2 linked regions of the Flavivirga spongiicola genome follow. The protein of the gene in region 2 binds, or shares a complex with, the protein of the main gene of each other region. Links are inferred from orthologs where the notes say so. Each region holds a gene or a part of one and is shown on either strand. Other genes may lie near its edges. The genes, in order: meaB and scpA.

Evidence for each region.
Region 1: the proteins of scpA (region 2) and meaB are in contact, whole or in part, in a crystal structure (PDB 8DPB), measured with the Methylorubrum extorquens proteins. The link is inferred for Flavivirga spongiicola from one-to-one orthologs. Residues at the interface, in SOR27001.1 of Methylorubrum extorquens: Glu577, Glu578, Asn579, Asp580, Gly581, Arg582, Arg583, Arg585, His596, Ala604, Ser605, Ala608, Asp609, Gly611, Phe612, Asp613, Val614, Asp615, Ile616, Gly617, Pro618, Leu619, Glu625, Arg628, Gln629, Val631, Glu632, Asn633, Asp634, Glu661; in SOR26638.1 of Methylorubrum extorquens: Arg20, Ala21, Ala24, Arg25, Thr28, Ser32, Arg33, Arg34, His37, Thr98, Gly99, Gly100, Ser101, Ile102, Leu103, Lys106, Thr107, Ala110, Ala113, Ile114, Asp115, Arg116, Ala118, Phe119, Ile120, Arg121, Pro122, Pro124.

What each region holds. Positions count from the first base shown.
Region 1 is NZ_JAUOEO010000001.1:4,895,317-4,907,632, reverse strand. What follows is about bases 3,828-6,758. They hold meaB (methylmalonyl Co-A mutase-associated GTPase MeaB), read right to left. Parts: upstream 5,866-6,758; coding sequence 4,789-5,865; downstream 3,828-4,788. Other genes in these bases: Q4Q47_RS19465 (DUF2911 domain-containing protein), read right to left, coding at 5,945-6,499; Q4Q47_RS19475 (hypothetical protein), read left to right, coding at 3,828-4,459. Outside these bases: Q4Q47_RS19490 (hypothetical protein), read left to right, coding at 1-235; Q4Q47_RS19485 (LytR/AlgR family response regulator transcription factor), read left to right, coding at 477-1,223; Q4Q47_RS19480 (tetratricopeptide repeat-containing sensor histidine kinase), read left to right, coding at 1,225-3,162; more of Q4Q47_RS19475, read left to right, coding at 3,299-3,827; Q4Q47_RS19460 (RNA polymerase sigma factor), read left to right, coding at 6,858-7,409; Q4Q47_RS19455 (hypothetical protein), read left to right, coding at 7,393-7,959; Q4Q47_RS19450 (hypothetical protein), read left to right, coding at 7,979-9,532; Q4Q47_RS19445 (zinc metalloprotease), read right to left, coding at 9,715-10,539; Q4Q47_RS19440 (FdhF/YdeP family oxidoreductase), read left to right, coding at 10,854-12,316. UniProt on the Escherichia coli protein: Binds and hydrolyzes GTP. Likely functions as a G-protein chaperone that assists AdoCbl cofactor delivery to the methylmalonyl-CoA mutase (MCM) ScpA and reactivation of the enzyme during catalysis.
Region 2 is NZ_JAUOEO010000001.1:3,420,956-3,433,339, forward strand. What follows is about bases 2,927-5,925. They hold scpA (methylmalonyl-CoA mutase), read right to left. Parts: upstream 5,523-5,925; coding sequence 3,330-5,522; downstream 2,927-3,329. Other genes in these bases: Q4Q47_RS13815 (hypothetical protein), read right to left, coding at 5,522-5,925. In the rest of the region: Q4Q47_RS13795 (ParB/RepB/Spo0J family partition protein), read right to left, coding at 1-713; Q4Q47_RS13800 (ParA family protein), read right to left, coding at 719-1,483; more of Q4Q47_RS13815, read right to left, coding at 5,926-6,175; Q4Q47_RS13820 (methylmalonyl-CoA mutase subunit beta), read right to left, coding at 6,165-7,532; Q4Q47_RS13825 (FtsB family cell division protein), read right to left, coding at 7,525-7,848; udk (uridine kinase), read right to left, coding at 7,849-8,454; Q4Q47_RS13835 (c-type cytochrome), read right to left, coding at 8,520-8,936; Q4Q47_RS13840 (PQQ-dependent sugar dehydrogenase), read right to left, coding at 9,063-10,187; Q4Q47_RS13845 (TonB-dependent receptor domain-containing protein), read right to left, coding at 10,211-12,384. UniProt on the Escherichia coli protein: Catalyzes the interconversion of succinyl-CoA and methylmalonyl-CoA. Could be part of a pathway that converts succinate to propionate.

The sequences.
Region 1 (12,316 bases), 1.5 Mb from region 2 along the record:
CGATCCATTGCAAGGTGCATATATAAAACCAGGAGAGGAAGGAAATGCACTTGTTAAAGTAAATGCTAATGGTGTTGCCATTGGAAGCTATGATGTCGATATTGTATTTTCTCCAAAATATGATGTAAATCGGGCAAGAATTAATGATATAATTGATGACCTAAATCCAATAGAAGACATATTTAGAGCATTAACATTGAATGTTAAAACAACAGTAATTGCAAAAAACAATTAAGGAGGTATTGAAAAAATATAATATCAGATAAATCCTAATAATTATAAACTAGAGGTTAAACCTTATTTAAGGTTTAACCTCTAGTTATGTAAAATACGTTATTAGGATTGATTTCTTAATAATTTTAGGATTAAATCATTTCTTAATAGATTTTATTTTGCAACACAATATTAGTGTTTTTTTGTAGTTTTCAGGATAGCTATTTAAATAGCAGTTTTGTGCTCAAATCTAAAATGTGTTTATGGTAATTGGTAATAAAAAAGTACTCATAGTTGAAGATGAATTTTCTATTGCATTAGATATTAAAACCAGTTTAAAAAAAATAGGATATAATATTGTAGGGATAGCGAGTAATTATAAAGAAGCAATGAGGTATGCAGAGGAAGAGATGCCTGATGCTGTCATTATGGATATTAATATTTCTGGAGAAAAAAATGGCGTTGAAGCAGCAAAAGATATTTATGATAAATATAAAATCCCAATTGTTTTTTTAACTGCTTATGGTGACGACAATACATTTAAAGAAGCTTTGAAATCTAGGCCTTTTGGGTTTTTACTAAAACCTTTTAATATAAAGGAACTGTCTTTTTCAATTCAAATAGCATTACAGCAAAGGGTTGAAAACGAAGCCCCTAAATCTACAATGTCTAATAATACAGTTCCTAATAATAAAATATCAGAAACCTTATTTATTAAAGATAAATCACAACTTATAAGTGTTAAGATAAAAGATATTTTATGGGTAGAAGCTATGGATAATTATACTCAAATCATTACCAAGGATAAAAAGATTTTGGCAAATATGTTTTTAAAAGAGTTCTATGAAAAAGTACCACAAGATAAATTTTTAAGAATTCACAGATCGTATATGGTTGCTTTAGATAAAATCGATAAAATAGAAAACAGGTTTGTTTTTATAGAGGCACACCGAATACCTATAAGTAAAGCATATAAAAGTCAATTATTAGAACGATTAGATATTTTATAATATGAAGAAAATATTACCTTTTTTTAAGAGATTTTTTTATTTCTTTTCCTTATTTTTTTATGTTTTATTAACTGCTCAAACAGACAGTTTAGAACAAAAAATAGTTAAAGCTTCCAAGGAAGAAAAGATCGAAATTTATATGCAATTGGCTAATAAATACAGTAAAATAAAAGTAGATAAAGCCATAGATTATGCGAAACAAGGGTTAGAACTGGTAAAAACTGAAAATAGTAAATACACAGGTTTTTTCTATTTGAGGCTTGGATACTTCCATAATGATAAATCTGAACATGTAAAAGCACTGTTTTATTATAAAAAGGCATTAGAAGTATCAGAGGCACTAAACTACGAATTAGGAATCGGGAAGTGCTATCAAAATATAGCGGTAACTCATGTAAAAATGGGAAATTATGACAAGGCCCTTGATTATGACCTGAAAGCTCTCAAGATTTATGAAAAAAATAACGATGAAAACCTTATTACAGGATTAGTAGGTAATATAGGTTCCCTCTATTCTTGTCGATTAAAAGATGACGAGAATGGTTTATTATATTATAATAGAGCATTGGAAATGTCGAAAAAAACAGGGAATAATGAGTTTAGATCGCATATTCTTGGAGCTGTTGCTGAGATGTATATCCGGCAAAAAGAGTTTGCAAAGGCAAAAAAAGTGTTAAAAGAATCTCTTGATATTGCAGAAAAAGCTAATTACCCAAGAGTTGTTATATCTGTATTGAGTAATCTATCTCTAATTAGTATAGAGGAAAAAAAATATAAAGAAGCATTAATGTATTCTAAAAGAGTATTGAAAATGCGTTTAGAATCTGGGTATACTGAAGATAATACATTAACATATTTAACACTAGCAGATATATACGAAAAACTTGACGATATAAAGGCTACAGAATTCCATTATAATAAAGCATTGTCGGAAGCTAAAACATCAAAAGCTTTGCCTCAACTTTCAAGAGTATATGAAGCACTTCATGAGTATGCTAATAGAAGAAAGGATTACAAGAAAAGCTACGAATATGTACTGAAATATAATAAGGCTAAAGATTCTTTGTTTACCATAAAAAAAGATAAACAACTAAAGGAAGTGCAGGCGAAATTTGGTTTGGAAAACAAAGAAAAAGAGATTCTATTGTTAACTAATGAAAACAAAATTAAAGCATTAGAAAATCAAAACCAAAGTACAACACAAGTCTTGTTAATAATGGGGTTGATGACATTAACAATCATTTTGTTAACCCTATTCGGTGCCTATAAAAATAAGCAAGGAAACAATAAAATTCTTGCAGAAAAGAATGAGGTTATATCACAAACCCTAAAGGATCGTGAAATACTATTGAAAGAAGTACATCATAGGGTTAAAAATAATTTGCAGATAGTATCAAGTTTATTAAGGCTTCAGTATAAATTTGGGAACCATAAAAGTTCTACCGAAATCTTGCAGGAAATTCAGGATAAAATACATGCCATGTCTATTATACATGAAAGATTATATAAATCCAATAATTTATCATTGATTAATTTACAAACGTACCTTGATAATTTATTAAGTCATTTTAATACTAGTTATGATCTTCCAGAACAAAACATAACAATAACTACAGCCATAGATAATATAAATCTTGGTATGGATCGTCTGGTGCCTTGTGGTTTAATAGTTAATGAAATAATAGCTAACAGTATCAAATATGCATTTCAGGATAATACCAATGGTCATATTAGTATAAAGGCTTCAAAAAATAAGGATACATGTACACTTACAATACAAGATACAGGAATTGGTTTTCCAGAGAATTTCGAGATGGAGAGTAGCCAGTCTTTAGGAATGCAACTCATACAGGGGTTGACAAAGCAAATTAAAGGCACTGTAGAAATTATTTCTAACCCCGGTGCATGTTATACCATTACGTTCAGTATGGCTGGATAAATAAAGTAGCTGTATTAACTCACCCATTGTTTCAGCACGTTTACCACTTAAATGAATAGGCTCACCATATTAATTTAGTAGTAGATTAATAATTCTATAAGTTTATTCCCCAAATGAAATAAAGAATTAAAAAGAAATGACAAAAATTTTAAAACTACAAAATATCGGAATCATATTGTTTTCTGTATTTTTTATGATGAGTTGTGATTCTGATGAAGAAAACAACCAAACACCAACAGAGGTTAATATAGAAGAGGCTAAACTTTCCGGTTTCCCATTATTTGGAATACAACATACAGGAATAGAAATTGTCCAACCTGTGATTACAGATAATAAAGAAGTAACCTATGGAGAGATAAAAATTACAGTACCTAGTACAACTTCTTTGGATAATGTAAATGTATTAATCACTTCTGAAGAACTTAATTTGAGTAAGTTTAGTATTTCTCCAGGTAATAATGATGCTGGCTTATCTTTTGAAGATGAAAAAATACATGTATATACGATTAGTACTGCCACAGGTAGTAAAGAAGTATTACTACATTACAATGTTAGTATCATTAAGGAGGTTCCGGAAGTTCCTGAAACTCTAAAAATAACAGGTTTTACTTTCGAGAAAAGTAAAAACCCAAGCCTGTCTGCTGATGTTACGATTGCAAGAATAATTGAAGAGGTAGGCAGAGATAAAATATATGTTTTTGTACCATTAGGTACAGATTTCACAGATTTAGTACCAACGATAACTTATGACGGAACAAAGTTATATTATACACAAGATTCGTCGTCGACATCAACTACAGAATACCCAGCAGCAGATACCAGTTTTGATTTTGCATATCCGAAATCTTTTATATTGTCTGTTAAAGATAAAAATAACGATAAGTTTAGAAGCGCTTCAGTAATTGTAGATGTGATCAATCCTGTTAAAATAGAAACGACTTCCATTACAACGCCAGATACGAAAGAAGGCGATTCAGGGAGCTTTATTGTAACAAAATGGATTAATCAAGGAAATCATATACTTGAATATCAAAAAGCAACCACTTATGAAGATATAAGCCCGGTTATTACCCCTCCGACAAATGTAATTACTGCGTTGAGGTTTTTGCCTGGCGGTGGTTTAATACCTGGGGCAAGCGCAGATGTTAAAGTGCACGTAAATTTAGGTCTTAATAATTTTCCAGAAGGAACCTATAAATCAACGGCCGTATTTTATTCCAAAATAAAATATAATGCAGATGTTAGTGATCTGTTAGAACCGGCAAAACTAACTATAACTTCAAAGATTGTTAAGTAATAAAGTAACTGATTAATAGCAAATAAATAGTTCATAAAACTAATTAATCTTGTACTTGTTTTAAGCCTGAATAGTGATACCTCTATTCAGGCTTTTTATTAGTGAAACTCTGTTTTGAAAAGTTGCGAAGCAAAGCATTCAAAATAGATAGTTGAACTAATCCCGCTGAAAATCGGAATCCTAGGTTTAATACCTCGGTCCTATGGGTGATTTTCAAGGTCAAGAGCTTGCTTGCCCTAGAGTTTAATCCCTTTTATTAAATAAAAAAATAGTATAAAACTGTTTAAAGAAGTTTAATCCATTAAATCTTTCTAGAGCTAAACAAATATTTAGGTTTTTAATCCCATTAAATAATCAGCAGCTGCAAACGGAGTGGTTTTATTAGTTTCAATAAGGAGCAATTGTTTTGAAAGTTCTTTTTTGATTTTCGGACGATTAAAAAACGCAGATTTTAATTGTTCTTCAATGGTTTGAATGAGCCAAAATTTATTTTGTTCGTTTCGTTTTTTATTAAAGTATCCATTCTTTGTTGTCGTTTCTGCATAGTCTAAAATAATACGCCAAATCGAATCAATACCTTCATCGTTTAAGGCACTACAAATCGTAACTTTTGGTTGCCAGCTAGAAGATTTTTCAGGGTAGAGATGAAGTGCCCTGTTAAATTCTACCTTAGCAAGTTTAGCAGGTTTTAAATTATCACCATCCGCTTTATTAATAGCAATCGCATCTGCCATTTCTATAATGCCTCGTTTTATACCTTGCAGTTCATCACCTGCACCGGCTAATTTTAATAATAAAAAGAAATCGACCATACTATGTACAGTGGTTTCACTTTGGCCAACACCGACGGTTTCAATAATAATAACATCAAACCCGGCGGCTTCACATAAAATTATAGTTTCTCTGGTTTTTCTGGCGACACCGCCTAATGAATCTCCTGAAGCAGATGGACGTATATAAGCATTAGCATCTTTTACTAAATCTTCCATTCTGGTTTTATCACCTAAAATACTGCCTTTTGTAAGTGAACTACTAGGGTCTATTGCCAGAACAGCAATGCGTTTTCCTTTAGAAGTTATATGTTTGCCAAAGGTTTCTATAAAAGTACTTTTTCCAACCCCGGGAACCCCAGTAATACCAATACGAACAGATTTATTTGCATGCGGTAAACATGCTTTTATTATGGTATTTGCCTTTTCTAAATGTGTGGGATTTTTACTTTCAACTAAAGTAATGGCCCTACTTAAAGCTGTAATGTCTCCATTTAAAATAGAGGTCACTAAAGCATCTGTATTAATTTCAGATCTACGCTTCTTTTTAATAGCTTTGATGGTAGATTTATTAGTGATTTCAGAAATTGAAACACCTTTTTTTTCTTTAAGTGCAGATTTTTTTTCTTTTGCCACGAATAAACAAATGTTTGTCTAATTTACTATTTTATTTGAGAAAACGTATTACTGCAGCTGAACATTGATTACAGAATATTTATTTAAGAGGCACAGCAACTTTTACATCATCCCATGCCATTGTTAAAAATAAATTATCAGTAGAATTATCGAAAGCTATAGTAAATTGTTCTACTGTAGCTGGTAATTTCTGCACAGGAATCTCAATATTTAAAACATCATAATTAGGGTTCCACATTGGTTTCATGTCAGAATCGACACCCCAGGCATATTGTTTAGAATTAAATATAACGGTCCAGGTTGTATCTTTAGGAACCGTCCAAAGGGTATATTTACCCATAGGTAAAGGCATGCCTTGTACTTCAAGGGTTTGGTTCGTTTCAAAAGTAGTAGCTTCATTAGCTCCTGTGCGCCAAACTTTATTAAAAGGTACTAAAGCACCAAAAATCGCTCTATTTTTTTTAGAAGGTCTATTATAAAACACTTCAAGTTTTAGATCATTAAGTTTAAATTCTACAGTATCTTTAGGACTTAGCCGTGAAGAAAAGATATTTTCAACAAAAAAAGAGTATAGAAATAGCCCTAATGCTATTATGGATAAAAGAATTAATATACGCTTCAAAAAGGTATTCATATTGGGTGTTTTAAGAGGTTATAAATATACTTTAAAAAGAAATGATTATTAATAATGTTAACACAGATTTTTGAATTTTCTTATTTGAGAAGTGCATTAAATTTTTGATTGAATTGAAAAACAGCTGATTTTTGTTCATTTTGCAGTTTTTTAAGGCTTATAGCTTTACTACAAAGTAATTAAAAGACAAAAAAGGGATGAAAGCGCGCATTTTGTAACCGTTTTTAAAAACATGTGGTAAGCTTGACAGGACAGTTTAAGCCACTTCCATAATTAAAAAAAACATTTTTTTTGCAACACTTCATTTTTTTTATCGTCTTTTAAAATGAACTAACTTATAACCAAAAGTAGAATTAGCATGTTTCAAGTTGACATTATTGAAAAATGTAAACAAAACAATCGCAAAGCACAATTACAGTTGTACAACCAGTACTGTGATGGTATGTATATTGTTGCTAAACGATTTTTAAAAGATGCTACCGAAGCTGAAGATGTAGTACAAGAAGCTTTTGTTAAGGCTTTTACTAAACTGGATCAATATAAAGCAGAAGTGACTTTTGGAGCTTGGTTAAAACGTATTGTCGTTAATAAAAGTATTGACTTTTTAAAATCTAAAAAACAACAACTTGTTGAATTAGATGAGGTGCACCTAAAAGTGGTCGATACAACACATGATGACAAATGGTTAGTAGATGATGCAATTACATTAAACGATGTGAAAATTGCAATTAATAAATTACCTGAGAAGTATCAATATGTTGTGATGCTTTATTTAATTGAAGGATATGATCATCAAGAAATTTCAGAGATTTTGAATATTTCTGAAGTCGCATCCAGAACACAATTATCAAGAGGTAAAAGTAAATTACAGGAACTGTTAATACTTAAAAAAAATGGCACGAGATATTAGAGAATTGTTCAAAGATGATAAAGTAACGGATGTAAAGATGTCTGAAAACCATCAAGAAAGATTTCTTAAAAAGCTAGATGAAGCCATGCCAGCAGCGAACAAATCTAAATTTAATTGGATGCGCATAGCTGCAAGTGTTCTGCTGTTTATAGGTTTAGGGTTTAGTGCTTTCAAGTTTTTTCAACCACAGGTTGAGAATCCAATAGAGGTGGTAAAGACTAAAACTGTTGAAACAAAAACCTTGGGAGATGTGTCTCCCGGACTTAAAAAAGTTGAAGATTATTATTTGGCGAGTATTAATTTAGAGCTATCTAAAATGAAATATACTCCAGAAACCAAAGATCTTTTTGATGGGTATTTGTTGCAATTGGATGAACTTGATAAGGAATATAAACGTTTATCGACGGAATTAAACGAGTCAGGACCGAGTGAGTTAACAGTGAATGCATTAATTGATAATTTAAAGTTTCGTTTAAATCTTTTATACCGTTTAAGAGATCAATTAAAAAAAATAAATGCTTCAGATAGTATTACAGAAGAAGTAGGATAATCAATTTAAAAATCAAAAAATGAACAAGACAATTATAAAAATCAAACTATTAGTTTTAAGCTTTTTTATTACTGGCGGGCTAATGGCACAACAAAAATTAAACAAAGTATCGCAATCTATAAAAGTAGATAAAGATGTTACTATTGATTTAAATACGAGCCATTGCAATATTGTATTTGATACATGGAATAAAGATATTATTGAAATAGAAGCTTATATTGAGGGTGATGATTTAAGCAAAGAAGCGTTAGAGAATGCTTTAGAGGACTGGGATGTCGATGTTGATGCTTCAATGGGTGAAGTGGAGATTAGAACGAAAGGAACAAGAGCAAATACTTGGGTTTACAACTCAGGTTATGGAGATAATGAGGCTGTACATGCTGTATTAGAAGAGTTAAAGTTTGAATTAGCGGATTTACCAGAAGTTATAGTTGACGGGGTAGAATTAGATATAGACTTTGAAATGCCAGAACTTCCCGAAATGCCAGAGGTACCAGAATTGCCTGAATTGCCAGAATTGCCAGAAGGTGTAGATGGAATTCAGTTTGATTACAAAGCATATAAAAAGGATGGTGAAAAGTATTTAGAAGAATATTCAAAAAAATTCGAATCGCAGTATGGTAAAGATTATGCTAAAAAAATGGAAGCATGGGGTGACAAATTTGGAAAAGAATGGGAAGATAAGTATGGCAAGCAAATGGAAGAGTGGGCTGCTAAATTTGATGAAAAATGGGAAGAAAAATATGGAAAGCGAATGGAAGAATGGGGGAAGCGCTTTGCTGAAAAAATGGAAAGACAAGCTACCCGTATTGAAGCTCAGGCGAGACATTTAGAAAAACAGCATGCACAACACGAAAAAATGCGAGAAAGACACGAAAAAGTACGAGAAAGACATGCCAAAGAACGAGAAAAGCATGCACAAAAGAGAGAGGAGCTAGCAAAAAACAGAAAAGTTCTAATTGAAAGATTGGTTAATAAAGAATCTAATTCTAAGGTTAAAAAAACTATTAAAATAAAAATGCCTAAAAAGGCTAAATTAAAGGTTAATGTTAGACATGGTGAAATAGAGTTTGCCGCTAATGTTGATAATTTAAAAGCAGAGTTGTCACATACAAAGTTTACAGCACATAGCATTAATGGAAGTTCTACTTCCGTTAATGCTTCATACTCGCCTGTTTATGTAAACTATTGGAATTTAGGAGAACTAAACCTTCGTTATACAGAAAATGTTGAATTAGCTCATGTTAAGCATATGGTTCTAAATTCAAATTCATCTAATACTACTATAAAGCATTTATTAGGAAGTGCTATCATTGATGGTAATATCGGTGATTTAAAAATTTTAGATATAGATGATGCTTTTTCTAACTTAAATGTTATCATTCAAAATAGCAATGTGGTTATTTCATTACCTAAAGTAGCGTATAATTTACAGTATAAAGGAAATCGTTCGCATGTAAGCCACCCCAAAGAAAAACTTAGCCATAATGCTTCTAATTTTTCTACGGGGAGCCTAGCAAGTGGAAAAAGTATTCTTGTAAATGCTAAGTACAGTAATGTGACTATGCAGTGAGATCAAAAAAGTGATATATTTTGTCATTTAGAGCACTTCGACTGGACTCAGTATAGGCTATAGCGAACCTGCTACCGGTCAGAAAATCTTACTTTACTATAAAATTCAGAATGACACTCTTTAGACCTTTTCTTAATTAAAATGATAAAGGCTGTTTATATATAATACATTAAGTTGAATTGTTAATTTCCATAAGCCCAAGTGATAGATGTTCTATCGTCACTCGACCATCCGGACGGTGTACTGAATCTCCAGTTACAAGTATATACTGCACTTTTCATGACTGAACCACAATTATTATTTTGATGATACGATGGACCATTAGTACCTGGTATCTGACCTCCACCATACTGATCAGAATGTAAATAACCAAGGTTATGCCCAAATTCGTGTATCAACAAAGCCATTGTAGACTCTCCGCCTGCATGGTTTTTAGCTGTATTTACTCTCATCCAGGAGCCAACATTCCCTCCACCGTCTGGTAATGCGGCCCTTGCCCATGCAACTTCATTGGAATTATACCAAGTCCCTATTAGTATATCTGCACTCGATCTATTATATGTTCTACTGAAATTAATATTAGCACTTGATATGCTCCAATGATAAGCAGCCCAAGAAAGTGCGTATTCCAAGTTTGTGGGAAAGCTACTTTCAATATAATACCTAATATTTCTAGAATTATTATAATATACCCCATTTCCATTATAATACCATTGGTTTTTCTCCTGAACATTTCCTTTTTTAGGTGAGTTTTTATCTATATTCCCTTTTAATGCAAAGGGAATCACGATGTCGCCGTGCATAAAACCCTCATCCTTAAAATCTGGTAAAAGATCTACCTCAAAAAAACCTTTTTCAATTAAGTAATTTAAAGTGGCTGTAGCTTCTTTAGATAATGATTGCTTTTCTTGATTTAAACCTTCCTGATCTAAACCATCATTTTGACAACTAACGCATAATAAAATAGTAGCCAAAAAAATACTGAGTTTGAATTTGTGTGTTAACATAATTTTTTAGTTTAAAATTGATATTTAAAATTATGTAATTGTTTAGCATAAAGTTTGAGCTATATTATCATATAGTAATACTTTACTTGCCAATATGTTGTTTTTTTGTGTTAAATAGAAATAAAACTATATTTCTAACTATACGTGCGGTAGGGAGAAAGAGGCGAACTTCTGCCGTGCTCAGTACAGTGTGGCACAAAATAAATAGGCGTTATTAAAAATATTGAAATACTATTGTTTTATAGAGCTTAAGGAGGCTATCTAAAAAAAACTTAATTTTACTAATAATAGAAATAAAATATAGCAGACCTTTTATGAGTGCACCTTCAATAAATAAAGCAAATACACCGGAAGAATTTACGAGCTTAAAAGTAACCACACCAGCGAAAAACAGTGGCGGTTTTAAAGCATTGAAATCAGCGGTTACCCATGCTTCAAAATATATGAAACCTGCAGATGCCATTAAAATTTCGACTAAAATAAATCAAAAAGGAGGGTTTGATTGTCCGGGATGTGCATGGCCAGACCCTGACGATGAGCGCTCATTATTAGGTGAATACTGTGAGAATGGTATGAAAGCGATGTCGGAAGAGATGCAAAAGAAAACAATTGATTATGAGTTTTTTGCAAATCATTCGGTTGAAGAACTTGCCAATTTATCAGATTTTGAAATCGGTAAATCTGGACGTCTTTCAGAACCTATGTTTTTGGCAGAAGGAGCGTCTCATTATCAACCTATATCCTGGGAATCTGCTTTTGAAAAGGTCGGTAACCATTTGAATGCTTTAAATAATCCAGACGAAGCAGTTTTTTATACATCTGGCAGAACTACAAACGAAGCTGCCTTTTTATATCAGTTGTTTGTTCGTGAATTCGGAACTGCTAATCTGCCAGATTGCTCTAATATGTGCCATGAAGCAAGTGGTAGTGCACTTTCTGAAACTTTAGGTATTGGAAAAGGCTCAGTAACCTTAGATGATTTATATAAAGCAGAATTGGTTCTGGTTATTGGTCAGAACCCGGGAACCAACCATCCGAGAATGCTAACAGCTTTAGAAAAATGTAAAAAGAATGGTGGAAAAATTATTGCCATTAACCCGCTACCGGAAGCGGGGCTTATTAAGTTTACAAATCCACAAAGTCCTATTAAATTATTGACTGGAGGGACTAAACTTGCCGATGTGTTTGTGCCTATAACTATTAATGGAGACGTGGCCTTTGTAAAAGCTTTATTACTTAAATTATTAGAGATAGAGGAATTAGAAGGCAACGTGTTTGATAAAGACTTTATTAATGGGCATACGCATGGCTATGATACTTTTATTGCAGATTTAAAACGATTTAATTTTAACGATTGTTTAGAATTGTCTGGTGTAACCAGATCTACTTTTGATGCCGTTTTTGATTTAGTTCTAAACAAGAAGAAGATTATTATTTGTTGGGCCATGGGGCTTACCCAGCATGAGAACGCTGTTGATAATATACGTGAATTAGTAAATCTATTATTATTAAAAGGAAGTATAGGAAAGGAAGGAGCAGGTACGTGTCCAGTTCGTGGACATTCTAATGTGCAAGGGGATAGAACCGTTGGAATATTCGAAGCTGCACCACAAGCCTTTTTAGATAAAATTGAAAATAAATATGGTTTTAAACCCACTGCTAAACATGGGTACTCGGTAATTGACGCGATTAAAGCCATGAACGAGAAAAAAGCCAAAGTGTTTTTTGGTCTGGGAGGTAATTTTATCTCAGCAGTTCCAGATACTAATTATTCTGC
Region 2 (12,384 bases):
ACTTTGGTGTCATTAAAGTCACGAACCAAATTTTCAGTTTCTCTAACAGAAAGCTTATTAGATATTATTTTTTCGTAAATATCAAGTTGAATGGTTGTGTCTTCAATATTAATCATGGCACGTCCATGACCCATTGAAATAAAACCATCACGCATCCCAGTCTGAATGATTGGATCTAGTTTTAATAGGCGCAAGTAATTTGCAATAGTAGAGCGTTTTTTTCCAACACGCTCGCTCATTTGTTCTTGTGTTAAATTGATTTCATCAATTAAACGTTGATATGATAAGGCAATTTCAATCGGATCTAAATCTTGACGCTGAATATTTTCAACCAATGCCATTTCTAGCGATTCCTGATCGTTAGCAATTCTAATATACGCCGGAATAGTTTCTAAACCATTTAATTTTGAAGCTCTATAACGACGCTCTCCAGAAACTAATTGATAGCTGTTAAATCCTAATTTTCTAACAGTGATAGGTTGAATGATCCCTAATTCTTTGATAGATGATGCTAATTCGCGTAATGATTCTTCACTAAAATTAGTACGTGGTTGAAAAGGGTTAACCTCAATAAAATCAATATCTAATTCTACTATATTTCCAATAACTTTATCGGCGTTTTTATCTTGAACCGACTGAATATCGTTATCAGGGTCTTTTAATAATGCAGATAAACCTCTACCTAAAGCTTGTTTTTTTGTTGCCTTAGCCATAATATTTAAGAGTTTTTATTGATGATTTCTTTTGCCAAACTTAAGTAATTGTTAGCACCTTTACTACTGGCATCATAATTAATTATAGTTTCTCCATAACTAGGTGCTTCACTTAGACGTACATTACGCTGAATGATGGTATTAAAAACCATGTTGTTAAAATGTTTTTGAACTTCTTCAACGACCTGGTTAGACAATCTTAATCGAGCATCGTACATAGTAAGCAATAAGCCTTCAATATCTAATTCTGGATTATGAATTTTTTGAACACTTTTTATGGTGTTCAATAATTTACCTAAACCTTCCAACGCAAAATACTCACATTGTATTGGTATGACGACTGCATCAGCAGCCGTTAAAGCGTTTAATGTCAGTAAGCCTAAAGACGGCGCACAATCAATTAAAATATAATCGTAATCGTTTTTAATATCTACTAAAGCCTTTTTTAACATGTATTCACGTGCATCTTTATCAACAAGTTCTATTTCAATAGCAACTAAGTCTATATGTGCAGGAATAAGGTCTAAATTAGGCGATTCAGTTTTCATAATAGCTTCTCTAACCGAATTAGAGTGCTCTAAAAGTTGGTAGGTTCCTATTTCAATAGACTCTATGTCTATTCCGATTCCAGAAGTTGCGTTTGCCTGAGGGTCAGCATCAATAAGCAGTATTTTTTTTTCCAGAACGCCAAGCGAAGCGGCTAAATTTATAGACGTTGTTGTTTTACCAACACCGCCTTTTTGATTAGCAATTGCGATGATTTTACCCATTAAATGATTTGGTTTTGTTAACGGTAAAAATACAATTATTTATGAGGAATAAAAACCGAAATTGTTAACAGTCGTCTAAAATCAACCTAGAAGTGAGTTAAAAGTAATTATTATAATTTTTTTGTAAGAAAAAACGATTAAAGATGTAATAAGTTCAGTATTAAACGAATTTTAATATTAGCTATTGAATCTTGTTTACTTTAAATGTTGTGAGTTTATAATCCACTATTTTTTCGTTTTCAAAATATAGATACAAATAGTTTTTTTTCATTAGACTGAAAGATTTACTAATTCTGTACATCCACGTATTTGAATGAATATCATTATAAGAAAACCCTAAAACCTTATTTACTTCATCTCTTTTTAACCCAATTAAGTGGCTGTAATCTTCTTCCTTTTTATTGGTATTGGTAGTTGTATGTCTATTTATTATATAGTCTACATCTTCCGTGTCATCTGTCAATATTTTAGATAAATCGTTTCCTTTTTCCGAAGTTGTTACTACCTTTTTGTTTTTACTGATTAATTCTGCTCCTAAATTTAAATAATTTTCAGCGCCAACACTATCAGGATGGTACTTTATAATGCTTAAGCCATAACTGGGTGCTTCTCTTAGTTTAACATTTCGCCGTATAGTTGTATTAAAAACCATAGATTTAAAATGTTTAACTAATTCTATTTGTAATTGGTTTGATAAGCTTGTTTTTGAATCAAACATGGTAATTAACAACCCTTCAATATCAATATTTGGATTAGATGATTTTTTGATACTTTTAATAGTTGTCAATAGTTTGCTTAAGCCTTCTAAAGCAAAGAATTCACACTGTACAGGTATAATTACTGAATGGCATGCTGTTAATGCATTAAGTGCCAATAATCCAAAAGAAGGGGGACAGTCAATGAGAATATATTCATAATTTTCTATAATATTAGAAAGTGCCCTTTTTAGCATAAATAAATCAATGGTTTTAGATTTATTTATTTCTATTGAGGCTAAACGGATGTTAGAAGGTATAAAATCAAAATGTGCAAATTCAGGTTTTACAATACTATTTTCAGCTTTAAACGTGTTGTTAAAAAAACCTAAACTACTATATTTAATTTCAAAAGGAACAAGGCCAACACCAGAAGTAGCATTGGCTTGAGGGTCTAAGTCTATTAAAAGTACTTTTTTATCAAGAAGACCAAGTGCATCTGCCAGATTTATGGACGTAGTCGTTTTACCAACGCCTCCTTTTTGACTAGCGATTGCAATTATTTTGTTCATTAGTTCTTTAGATAAGGGAAAATAAAAATACAACTATTTTGGAGTATAATAAACAGAATTCAACGATAATTCATTTGAAACAAGCGTGTTACCTTGCTAGTTGTCTTTTTGTTGATGTTTTAACTCTTTTGAGTTTGAATTATGGTTTCTTTTGAAAAGACAGTTCAAAAAATAAGTATGTCGATATTTATTAACGAATCAAAAACCATAAGTGTACCAATAAATTGATAACTGTAGTAATCATGAACAAAGATTTAAGAGAAAAAATAGAAGCTGATAGTCATTTTGACAGTATCGAAATAATGGAGATGATTATATGACCTTTTAGTCTTTAGTTCATGCTCCGCGCAATCGAAATACTCAAGACATACTAAAGCAGAAGTATTGAAGTAGAAAGTGAAAAGGAACGTTTTACTACGGTTATCTTAAGTGAAGAACAGTATAAGCTATAAAATTTTATTTTCGATAGTTCTACTATTTGTCGAATTACTGATTTTATGGGTTTTCATTCGCATAATTAAAGCAAGCCAATAGGAAAACAGGCAAACAAATTTTGCTCAAAATTAAAGAACAGGTACTTTAATCAATCAGGATCTCTAAAATCTTAATAGCTGCATCACTGATTTTGGTGCCAGGGCCAAATACAGCTATAGCACCAGTATCAAATAAGTATTGGTAATCTTGTTTTGGTATAACACCACCTACAATGACCATAATATCATCACGGCCATAAGCTTTTAAGGCTTCAATAACTTGTGGTACTAAGGTTTTATGTCCTGCGGCTAATGACGAAACACCTAAAACGTGTACATCATTTTCAACAGCCTGTTTTGCAGCTTCTTGTGGTGTTTGAAATAATGGGCCAATATCTACATCGAAACCAACATCTGCGTAGCCTGTGGCTACTACTTTGGCACCCCGGTCATGACCATCTTGTCCCATTTTTGCAATCATAATACGAGGCCTTCTACCATCTTGTTCTGCAAAAACATCGGCAAGTTGTTGCGCTTTTTTAAAGGATTTATCGTCTTTTATTTCTTTACTGTACACACCAGAAAATGATTTTATTTGTGCTTTATAACGTCCAAATTCAACTTCTAAAGCATCACTGATTTCTCCAAGAGTAGCGCGTTCACGAGCAGCTTCTACTGCTAAGGCTAATAAATTATAATCCTCGCGAAGGTGGGAATCTTTTGAGTCAATCTCTTGATTAGCTTTTGAATTTGGTTTATCCGAATTTAAGGAAAATTTAGCAGCTTCGGTTAATTTTAATAACGCCGACTTGACTTTTTCGGAATTTCGTTCAGATTTAATTTTGTTTAGGCGTTCTATTTGTTGGTTTCTAACGGTTTGATTATCAACTTCAAGTGTTGAAATTGCCGCTTCTTCTTCAAGTTTGTATTTATTTACTCCAACAATAATGTCTTGACCGGAATCTATACGCGCTTGTTTTTTAGCAGCAGCTTCTTCTATTCGAATTTTTGGAATCCCGGCTTCAATAGCTTTAGTCATACCTCCTAAGGTTTCGACTTCTTCAATTAAAGACCATGCTTTTTGAGCCATATCATGAGTTAGTTTTTCAACATAATAGCTTCCAGCCCATGGATCGACAGTTTTTGTGATTTTTGTTTCTTCTTGTAAATATATTTGTGTGTTTCTGGCTATACGTGCTGAGAAATCGGTTGGTAAGGCAATCGCTTCATCCAGTGCATTCGTATGTAAACTTTGAGTGCCACCAAAAGCAGCAGCAGCAGCTTCTATAGTTGTTCTTGCTACATTGTTGAATGGGTCTTGTTCTGTTAAACTCCAACCGCTAGTTTGGCAATGTGTACGTAATGCTAAAGATTTTTCATTTTTTGGATTAAATTGTTTAACCAATTTTGCCCAGAGCATACGTGCTGCACGCATTTTAGCAATCTCCATAAAATGATTCATACCAATGGCCCAAAAAAAAGATAGGCGAGGCGCAAAAGTATCTATATCCATGCCGGCAGCAAGCCCTTTTCTAATATATTCTAAACCATCGGCGAGCGTGTAAGCCAATTCAATATCACAGGTTGCTCCAGCTTCTTGCATATGATATCCTGAAATACTAATGCTATTAAACTTAGGCATGTTTTTACTAGTATATTCAAAAATATCTGAAATGATTTTCATAGAAGGCGTAGGCGGGTAGATATATGTGTTACGCACCATAAATTCCTTTAAAATATCATTTTGAATCGTACCGGCAAGTTGTTCTGGTTTAACGCCTTGTTCTTCAGCCGCTACAATATAAAATGCCATGATGGGTAATACGGCGCCATTCATTGTCATGGAAACCGACATTTTATCTAGAGGAATTTGATCGAACAGTGTTTTCATATCTTCAACCGAATCAATAGCAACACCAGCTTTTCCAACATCACCAACAACACGTTCATGGTCACTATCGTAACCTCTATGAGTTGCTAAATCAAATGCAACAGAGAGCCCTTTTTGTCCAGCAGCTAAATTGCGCCTGTAAAAAGCATTACTTTCTTCAGCAGTACTAAAACCAGCATATTGCCTAATAGTCCAAGGTCTTCTAACATACATGGTGCTATAAGGACCTCGTAAGTTTGGTGCCATTCCAGCAACAAATCCAAGGTGTTCTAAATCTTTTATGTCATCTTTGGAATAGGATGATTTAACATCTATGCCCTCGGCAGTCGAAAAAAGATCTAAGCTTTCGTTTTTTGAATTTTTTTGTTTGCTATTTATTGCGATATGTTGAAGGTCCTTTCTCAAGATTATTCAGGTTTCTTATTAAAATCTACTTTAGATTCAGGTTTTTCTAAATTAACTTTAGAAAAATCCACATCAAAAAGTTTAGCATAAAACAAATCTAAAGCAATATATGTTGCCAAATATTTGTCTCTAATAGCGTTTCTATATTTACTAATTAAAGGCGTACCAAATAGTTTTGGACTCATACTGTTAGTTGTTACAAGTGAATTAAAGGTTGTTTTTAATGCGGTATCTTGTATATTATTTGCTATACAACCTATAATAGAGCCATTATAATTTAAGTGACTCTTGGCGTTATTAGCATCCCATAAAGTGCTTTCGTTTTTTAAAGCTTTAAAAACGTTAAGAGAATGGGCAGAGACTACATCTTCATACTTTAATCTTCCTCTTCCGTAAACGGCATCTCTTACAAATTGATTATAAGCTTGAGTTTGAGATACATTTTTGTTGGTTTTGCTATAAAAAACCAAAATATCATTTTCAAAAGAATATAAAGCTTCATGATACAATTTTGAATTGAAATCACCACATGTTAGTACAACAGGATGATCAGTATATTGGTATTCTGAAAATGTATTTTCATTTTTACAGTTAAATAAAGTAAGTACTAATACAAGTGTAAAAAACTTAGGATTTAGGTTCATTTTAATCTTCATTTTTTAATCGTTCTTTTTCTGTTTTTTCTGCTAATCGCTTTTCAATTATTGGTTCAATTAATGTTTTTCTTTGATTTATTTTTACAAAAGGGTAAAGGTCTAGCTCTTGCTTCATTTTATTTTCCGCATTAGGGTGCTTGTTAGTACCTAACAATATTTCTTCTCCTGCATGAAATTGTATGTCTTCTTTGATAGCACTTTCTTTAATTTTTCGTTGAATAGTACCATCTTTTAACTGCTTTAAAAAACCGCCATTTTTTTCAATATCTTTAAATAAATCTAAAGCTTTTTCGGTTAGTTGATTGGTTAAGGATTCTATATAATAAGCGCCATCTGATGGATTGTTAACGACATTAAAATAACTTTCATGCTTTAAAACTAATAGTTGGTTTCTGGCAATACGCTCGCCAAATTCATTGTCTTTGTGATAAATAGCATCGTAAGGTAAATTGTAGATACTATTTGCGCCTCCAAGAATAGCACTCATACATTCGGTAGTTGTGCGTAACATATTGGTGTTATAATCGTATAGTGTTTTGTTGCGTTTTGTTGGCGTTGCCAGAATGTAACAATTAGGGTTTGCATTATATGCCGTTGCCAATGTATCCCAAAGCATTCTTAATGCTCGTAATTTTGCAATTTCAAAAAAATAGTTTGTGCCAATAGAAACCCTAAAGTTTACTTCTAGAGTTGGTAAGGTTTCTTCACTATTTTCAAAGTAATTTAAATATTCATTGGCATGCGCTAAAGCATATGCCAATTGTTGCACAATATTTGCTCCTGCATTTTGGTATAACGAAACATCAATCGAAAATGATTTTGTGTTTGTTACTATCGCTTTAAATTTAGAGAAATCATCTTTTAAGTTATGATACCAATTTCCACTTTTTGCTAGATTACCTATGATATCTGTATGGATGCGGATTCTTGTGCCTGACGAAATGGTGATTAATTGTTTTACAAACGTTTCGGAAAGAAATTGTAACTCGAAATAGAGTGGTGTAGACTCAGGATTAATGTTTTCTAATAAATCGTTAATTAAAATGGTTTCCGAAGGAATAATAAACTTAATACTTTCAGCTCCTCTTTCAATAGCATCAATTGCTTTTTGATTGGACTTTTTAACATCAGCTACAAAAATAGATTGAGAAATGTTCCATCCTGTTGACTTTGGGTTAGAAACTTTAGGTTGTTCTTTAAAATCGTCAGCATGATAAAACGGTTTTACAGAAATATCTTCATTAGTTTTCCAAACTAATGTGTCATTGTAATCAGCTCCTTTTAAATCGAACTGTATTTTTTGTTTCCATTGTTTAGCTGAAACCGATTCAAATTCATTAAACAACCAATTATTCATTCTTTTTAGTTTTTAAACTGTCTTCGTATTCAATCAGATAGATTTCTTCGTTGTCACGTTTCATATAATATTCTTCGCGAGCAAATTTTTCTAAACCATCTTGTGTACTGAGTTTTTTTATAGCTTTATTATCTTTTTCTATCTCTTTTTTATAATACTCTTTTTCATTTTCTAAGGCTTCTACATCTGTGTTTAATTCATGGTGTAAAATCCACGAATTGTCATCAAAAAACAACATCCAAACTATAAAAGAGGCTAAAATCAAGATAAACCAATTTTTAAAAGGTTTGAAAAATTTATGTTTAAATAACGCCATTTATAGTTTTTCGTTTATTATGGTTTTAACAATATCAATAGCCACAGTATTATATTTATTGTTTGGTATTATAATGTCTGCATACTCTTTCATGGGTTCAATAAATTGATCGTGCATTGGCTTTAACGTTGTTTGATAACGCGCTAAAACTTCATCTAAATCTCTACCACGTTCGGAAATATCACGTTTTAAACGTCTTATTAAGCGTTCGTCTGTATCTGCATGTACAAATATTTTAATATCAAACATATCCCGTAATTTTGGATTTGTTAAAATTAAAATCCCTTCAATAATCATGACCTTCCTAGGGTGTGTTAAAATAGTATCACCAGTTCTATTATGTTTAACGAAAGAATATACAGGTTGGTGTATGGGTTTATTGTTTTTAAGTGCTTCTAAATGATCTGCTAAAAGATTAAAATCGATAGAACGTGGGTGATCAAAATTTATTTTTACACGTTCTTCATAAGATAAATGCGTGGTGTCTTTATAATAGGAATCTTGCGAAATCACTCCAACTTCACCTTCGGGAAGCTCATTCAATATCTGATTTACAACAGTGGTTTTGCCACAGCCGGTGCCTCCTGCAATTCCAATTATAAGCATTATTAATCTAGTTTAATTAGCTTTTACAAAGTTAGTTAAATGTAGTTATTTAAATGAGAAACTGCCTATTTTTTTATTTTTGAAACCTCTACTTCTGTGACTATTTTATCATTTTTATTTCCCCAGCTATTTGTAATATAGTTCATAACATCAGCAACTTCATCATTACTTAAACCCATGGGGGCCATATAACCGTTATATGTTTGTCCATTAACAACGATTTCACTTTTTTGACCATATTTAATACCTCTAATGCTAGCTTCTCGATTTTTTATAAGATAATCTGAATTAGCTAGTGGCGGATATACCTTTTCTACGCCTTTGCCATTGGGTAAATGGCAGGATACACAAAAGTCCGTATAAATTTCATGCCCTCTTTGTATACTTTCTTTTAAAGGATCTGTTTGCGATTTGTTATTTTGATTTGTATAAATAATGACTACAGAAGATAGTGTTATTAAGCTTACTATAATTAATTTCATGTGTTTATATCTATTGTTTTTTATTTATCACATGTAGCTTCCATTATAATCATTCCATTGGGTATCGACTGTTCGTTATGGAAGTTTCATGTACTATTAAATTTTCAGTGATGGTTGTTTTGATTCTTAATTTTCAGGAATAATCTTTACAATACCTAAACCTTCAATGGCAGCATAAATATAACCATCTGGTGCCTCTAATAGATTTCTAACGCGACCTAAACCTTCAAACAGTTTTTCACGTTTTACTACTATATTGTTTTCTAAAACTAGTCTTTCAGTGTATTCAAATTTTAAAGAACCAACCAGAACATTACCTTTCCAATTTGGATATATGTCCGAAGAAACAAAAGTCATACCACTGGGAGCAATAGAAGGCACCCAATAGAATAAAGGTTGTTCCATGCCTTCTTTTTCAGTAATATCTGTGAACGTTGTGCCACTATAATTAATACCATATGATATAACTGGCCATCCGAAGTTTTTCCCTTTTTGGATGATATTAATTTCGTCTCCACCTCGTGGGCCATGTTCATGAGTCCAAATAGCTCCTGTAATTGGATTTTTTATCATGCCTTGTGGATTTCTATGGCCATAGCTATAAATAGCAGTTTTTGCATTGGCAGTATTTATAAAAGGGTTGTCTTCCGGAATACTTCCATCATCATTTAGTCTGTAAATTTTGCCACCATCCCGGGTAATATCTTGTGGATTTACATCTCTGTTGCCTCGATCTCCTATAGAAAAATACAAGTACCCTTCGTTATCAAACTCAATGCGTGCCCCCCAATGTTGCCCTTTTTTTGTATTTGGACCGGCTTTATAAAGTAATTGTTTCTCAACTAAAGTGTTATTGTCTAGTTTAGCTCTTAAAATGGCAGTATTTCCTCCATCTTCATCGCCTTCGGGAGATGCATAAGATATATAGAGCCATCCGTTGTTTTTATAATCAGGATGTAATTCTAAATCCATTAAACCGCCCTGACCACGTACGTATATTTCCGGCAATCCTTCAATACTTGTTTTTACACCGTCTTTAAAATGAATAAGCTCCCCGGCTTTTTCAGTAATAAGCATGCTTTCGTCGGGTAAAAGGACCATACCCCAGGGAATATTTAAATCAGGAACAATGACTTCGGTTGTATAATTAATATTAGTGGGCGTTTCTGCTTTGACTTCAGATTCTGTTTGTTGTGCACATGACATGCATGAAATGAGGATTATTGATAAAAATGAATAAATATTTCTCATGGCTTTTTTTATTTAAAGATACTCTAAAACATATAATTTATATGTACTCCCGTATAATAATTTACGGGGTTCCCAGGATAATAATACCTTGGTGGATTACCGTTAAAACCAGATGCATTTATTAAAACTTGTGAAGCATAGGCTTTGTCAAAGATATTATTTATACCTAAGAAAATATTTAAGTTTAGCTTTTTATTAAGAGATGTTTTATACCCGATTTTAAAATTTGTTAAACTATAACTATCTGAATATAGGCTGTTATTATCAGTAATAGGCATGTCACCTACATATTGAAAGTTGATATTTCCGTAAATTCCAAATGATGATTCTACATGGATTCCTGTGTTAAAAACATCTGAAGGAACTCCTGTTAAATCATTTCCTGAAAAATTATTATCACCATCAATAAATTCTTTGAATTTAAAATTATTGAGTGTGTAGTTTACAAACGAGTTTATAGATAGTGCTTCAGTCTGGAGCCATTCATAATTTAATGATAATTCTAATCCATCATGTTGTGTGCTTCCAGCGTTTATTCCAATAAACTCATCTTGAGTCGTCCTACGAGATACCAAAAGATTTTTAATCGCTAAACGATAAATTGCCAAATTAAATTGTAAACGATTATTTATTAAAGCACCTCGGGTACCAATTTCAAAATTCCACCCCGTTTCAGGTTTAAGATTAGTATTTATTTGTCCGTCAGGTAGCAAGGTTTCATTTAATGTGATAGGAGAGAAGCCGTGGCTAATATTTGAATAAAGACTAACAGCTTTGGAAAGCAGATGAGATATACCAAATTTTGGAGATAGGATATGCTTAAATTTAAAGTTACCTGATTGATCCGGATTATTTTCAGAAACTGGAAATCTGTCATTTAAACTATATGATGTTTGATTTAAATTTAAACCTATTGAAAGTGTCGTTTTTTCTGAAAGCTCATAAACAGTTTCAAAAAATGCGTTATAATAATTTCTTTTTTCTCTGAAGTTTGATAATTGATTCCCTTCAACACTTCCGGTACCATTTGGGAAATCGCGGTATAAATTTTCAAACGTTCCAGATTTATAGGTATCTCTAAAAAGTTCGCCACCAAGTGTCCAATTAAAAGTTTTATCTAAAAGTTTATAGTTGCCTAAAATTCGACTTCGAATACCTATTGCCAAAGTGTTTTCTTTTAATATATTAAAGGGTCTGGGCTCGTATGCATCTAAAAAAGAAGTAAAAATACTAGTGACTTGTTTTGTATGGTTGTTATATTGATGATTCCAAGACAGGCCGAAAATCCCTCGTTTAGAATCTTCAAAGCCTTGTGATTGTTTCCAGGTAAATGCAGCAGATTTTGGATTGTTTAGATAGGTTTCTTCATTAATTGAGCTAGGGATAAATGCTTTCAAGTCAACAAAACTAGCTAAAAAATATAAGTCATTATTTTCATTTAAATAATGATTCGAATTTAGGGTAAAAGTTTGCCTGTCATATTCGTTGTTTTCACGATATCCATCACTATGGGTATTACTGTAAACAGCTCTAAAACTATTTGTAGTAGTGCCATGATTTATATTTATCGTACCTTTTGATAATCCAAAAGATCCTACGGATAGTCTACTATTTATACTAGACTGATTTAAAAAGGCATTTTTGGGTGTTATATGAATAGTACCTCCAAGACCAGCCCCATAAATGCTGGAAGTAGCGCCTTTAATAATTTCAAAACGTGAAATAGTATTTAATTCAAAATCCTCAATAGTGGTTTCTCCACTACCAGTTGTTAAAGGAATATCTTTAAAGTAAGCTCTAATTTTTGCAGTTCCGAATAAATTCCTTGAGCCTATACCTCTAATTGTAACTCGGTTAGTGTTAAGTGCTCCACTTTGCATAAATACTCCGGGTGTTCTGTTTAAAATAGCAGCTATATTGATGTCATTACCTAGTTCAATAGCCTTTAATGGAATCATACTAATTGAGGTTGTAGCCTTTTTTAGTTTTTTGGGAATATGGTTTGAGTTGATAATAACTTCATTTAATTCAGACGGATTAATATTTAGTTGAATAATGTAGTATGAATCTTTTTTTAGTTCAAGGACCTTTTCAAGATAACCTTCTTTTTTAAATGAATAAATACTAGCTTCAGAGGTTTCGAAGGTTCCGCTTAAATTTGAAACCGTTGTACTTTTGGTATCAAGGTTTGTTATTA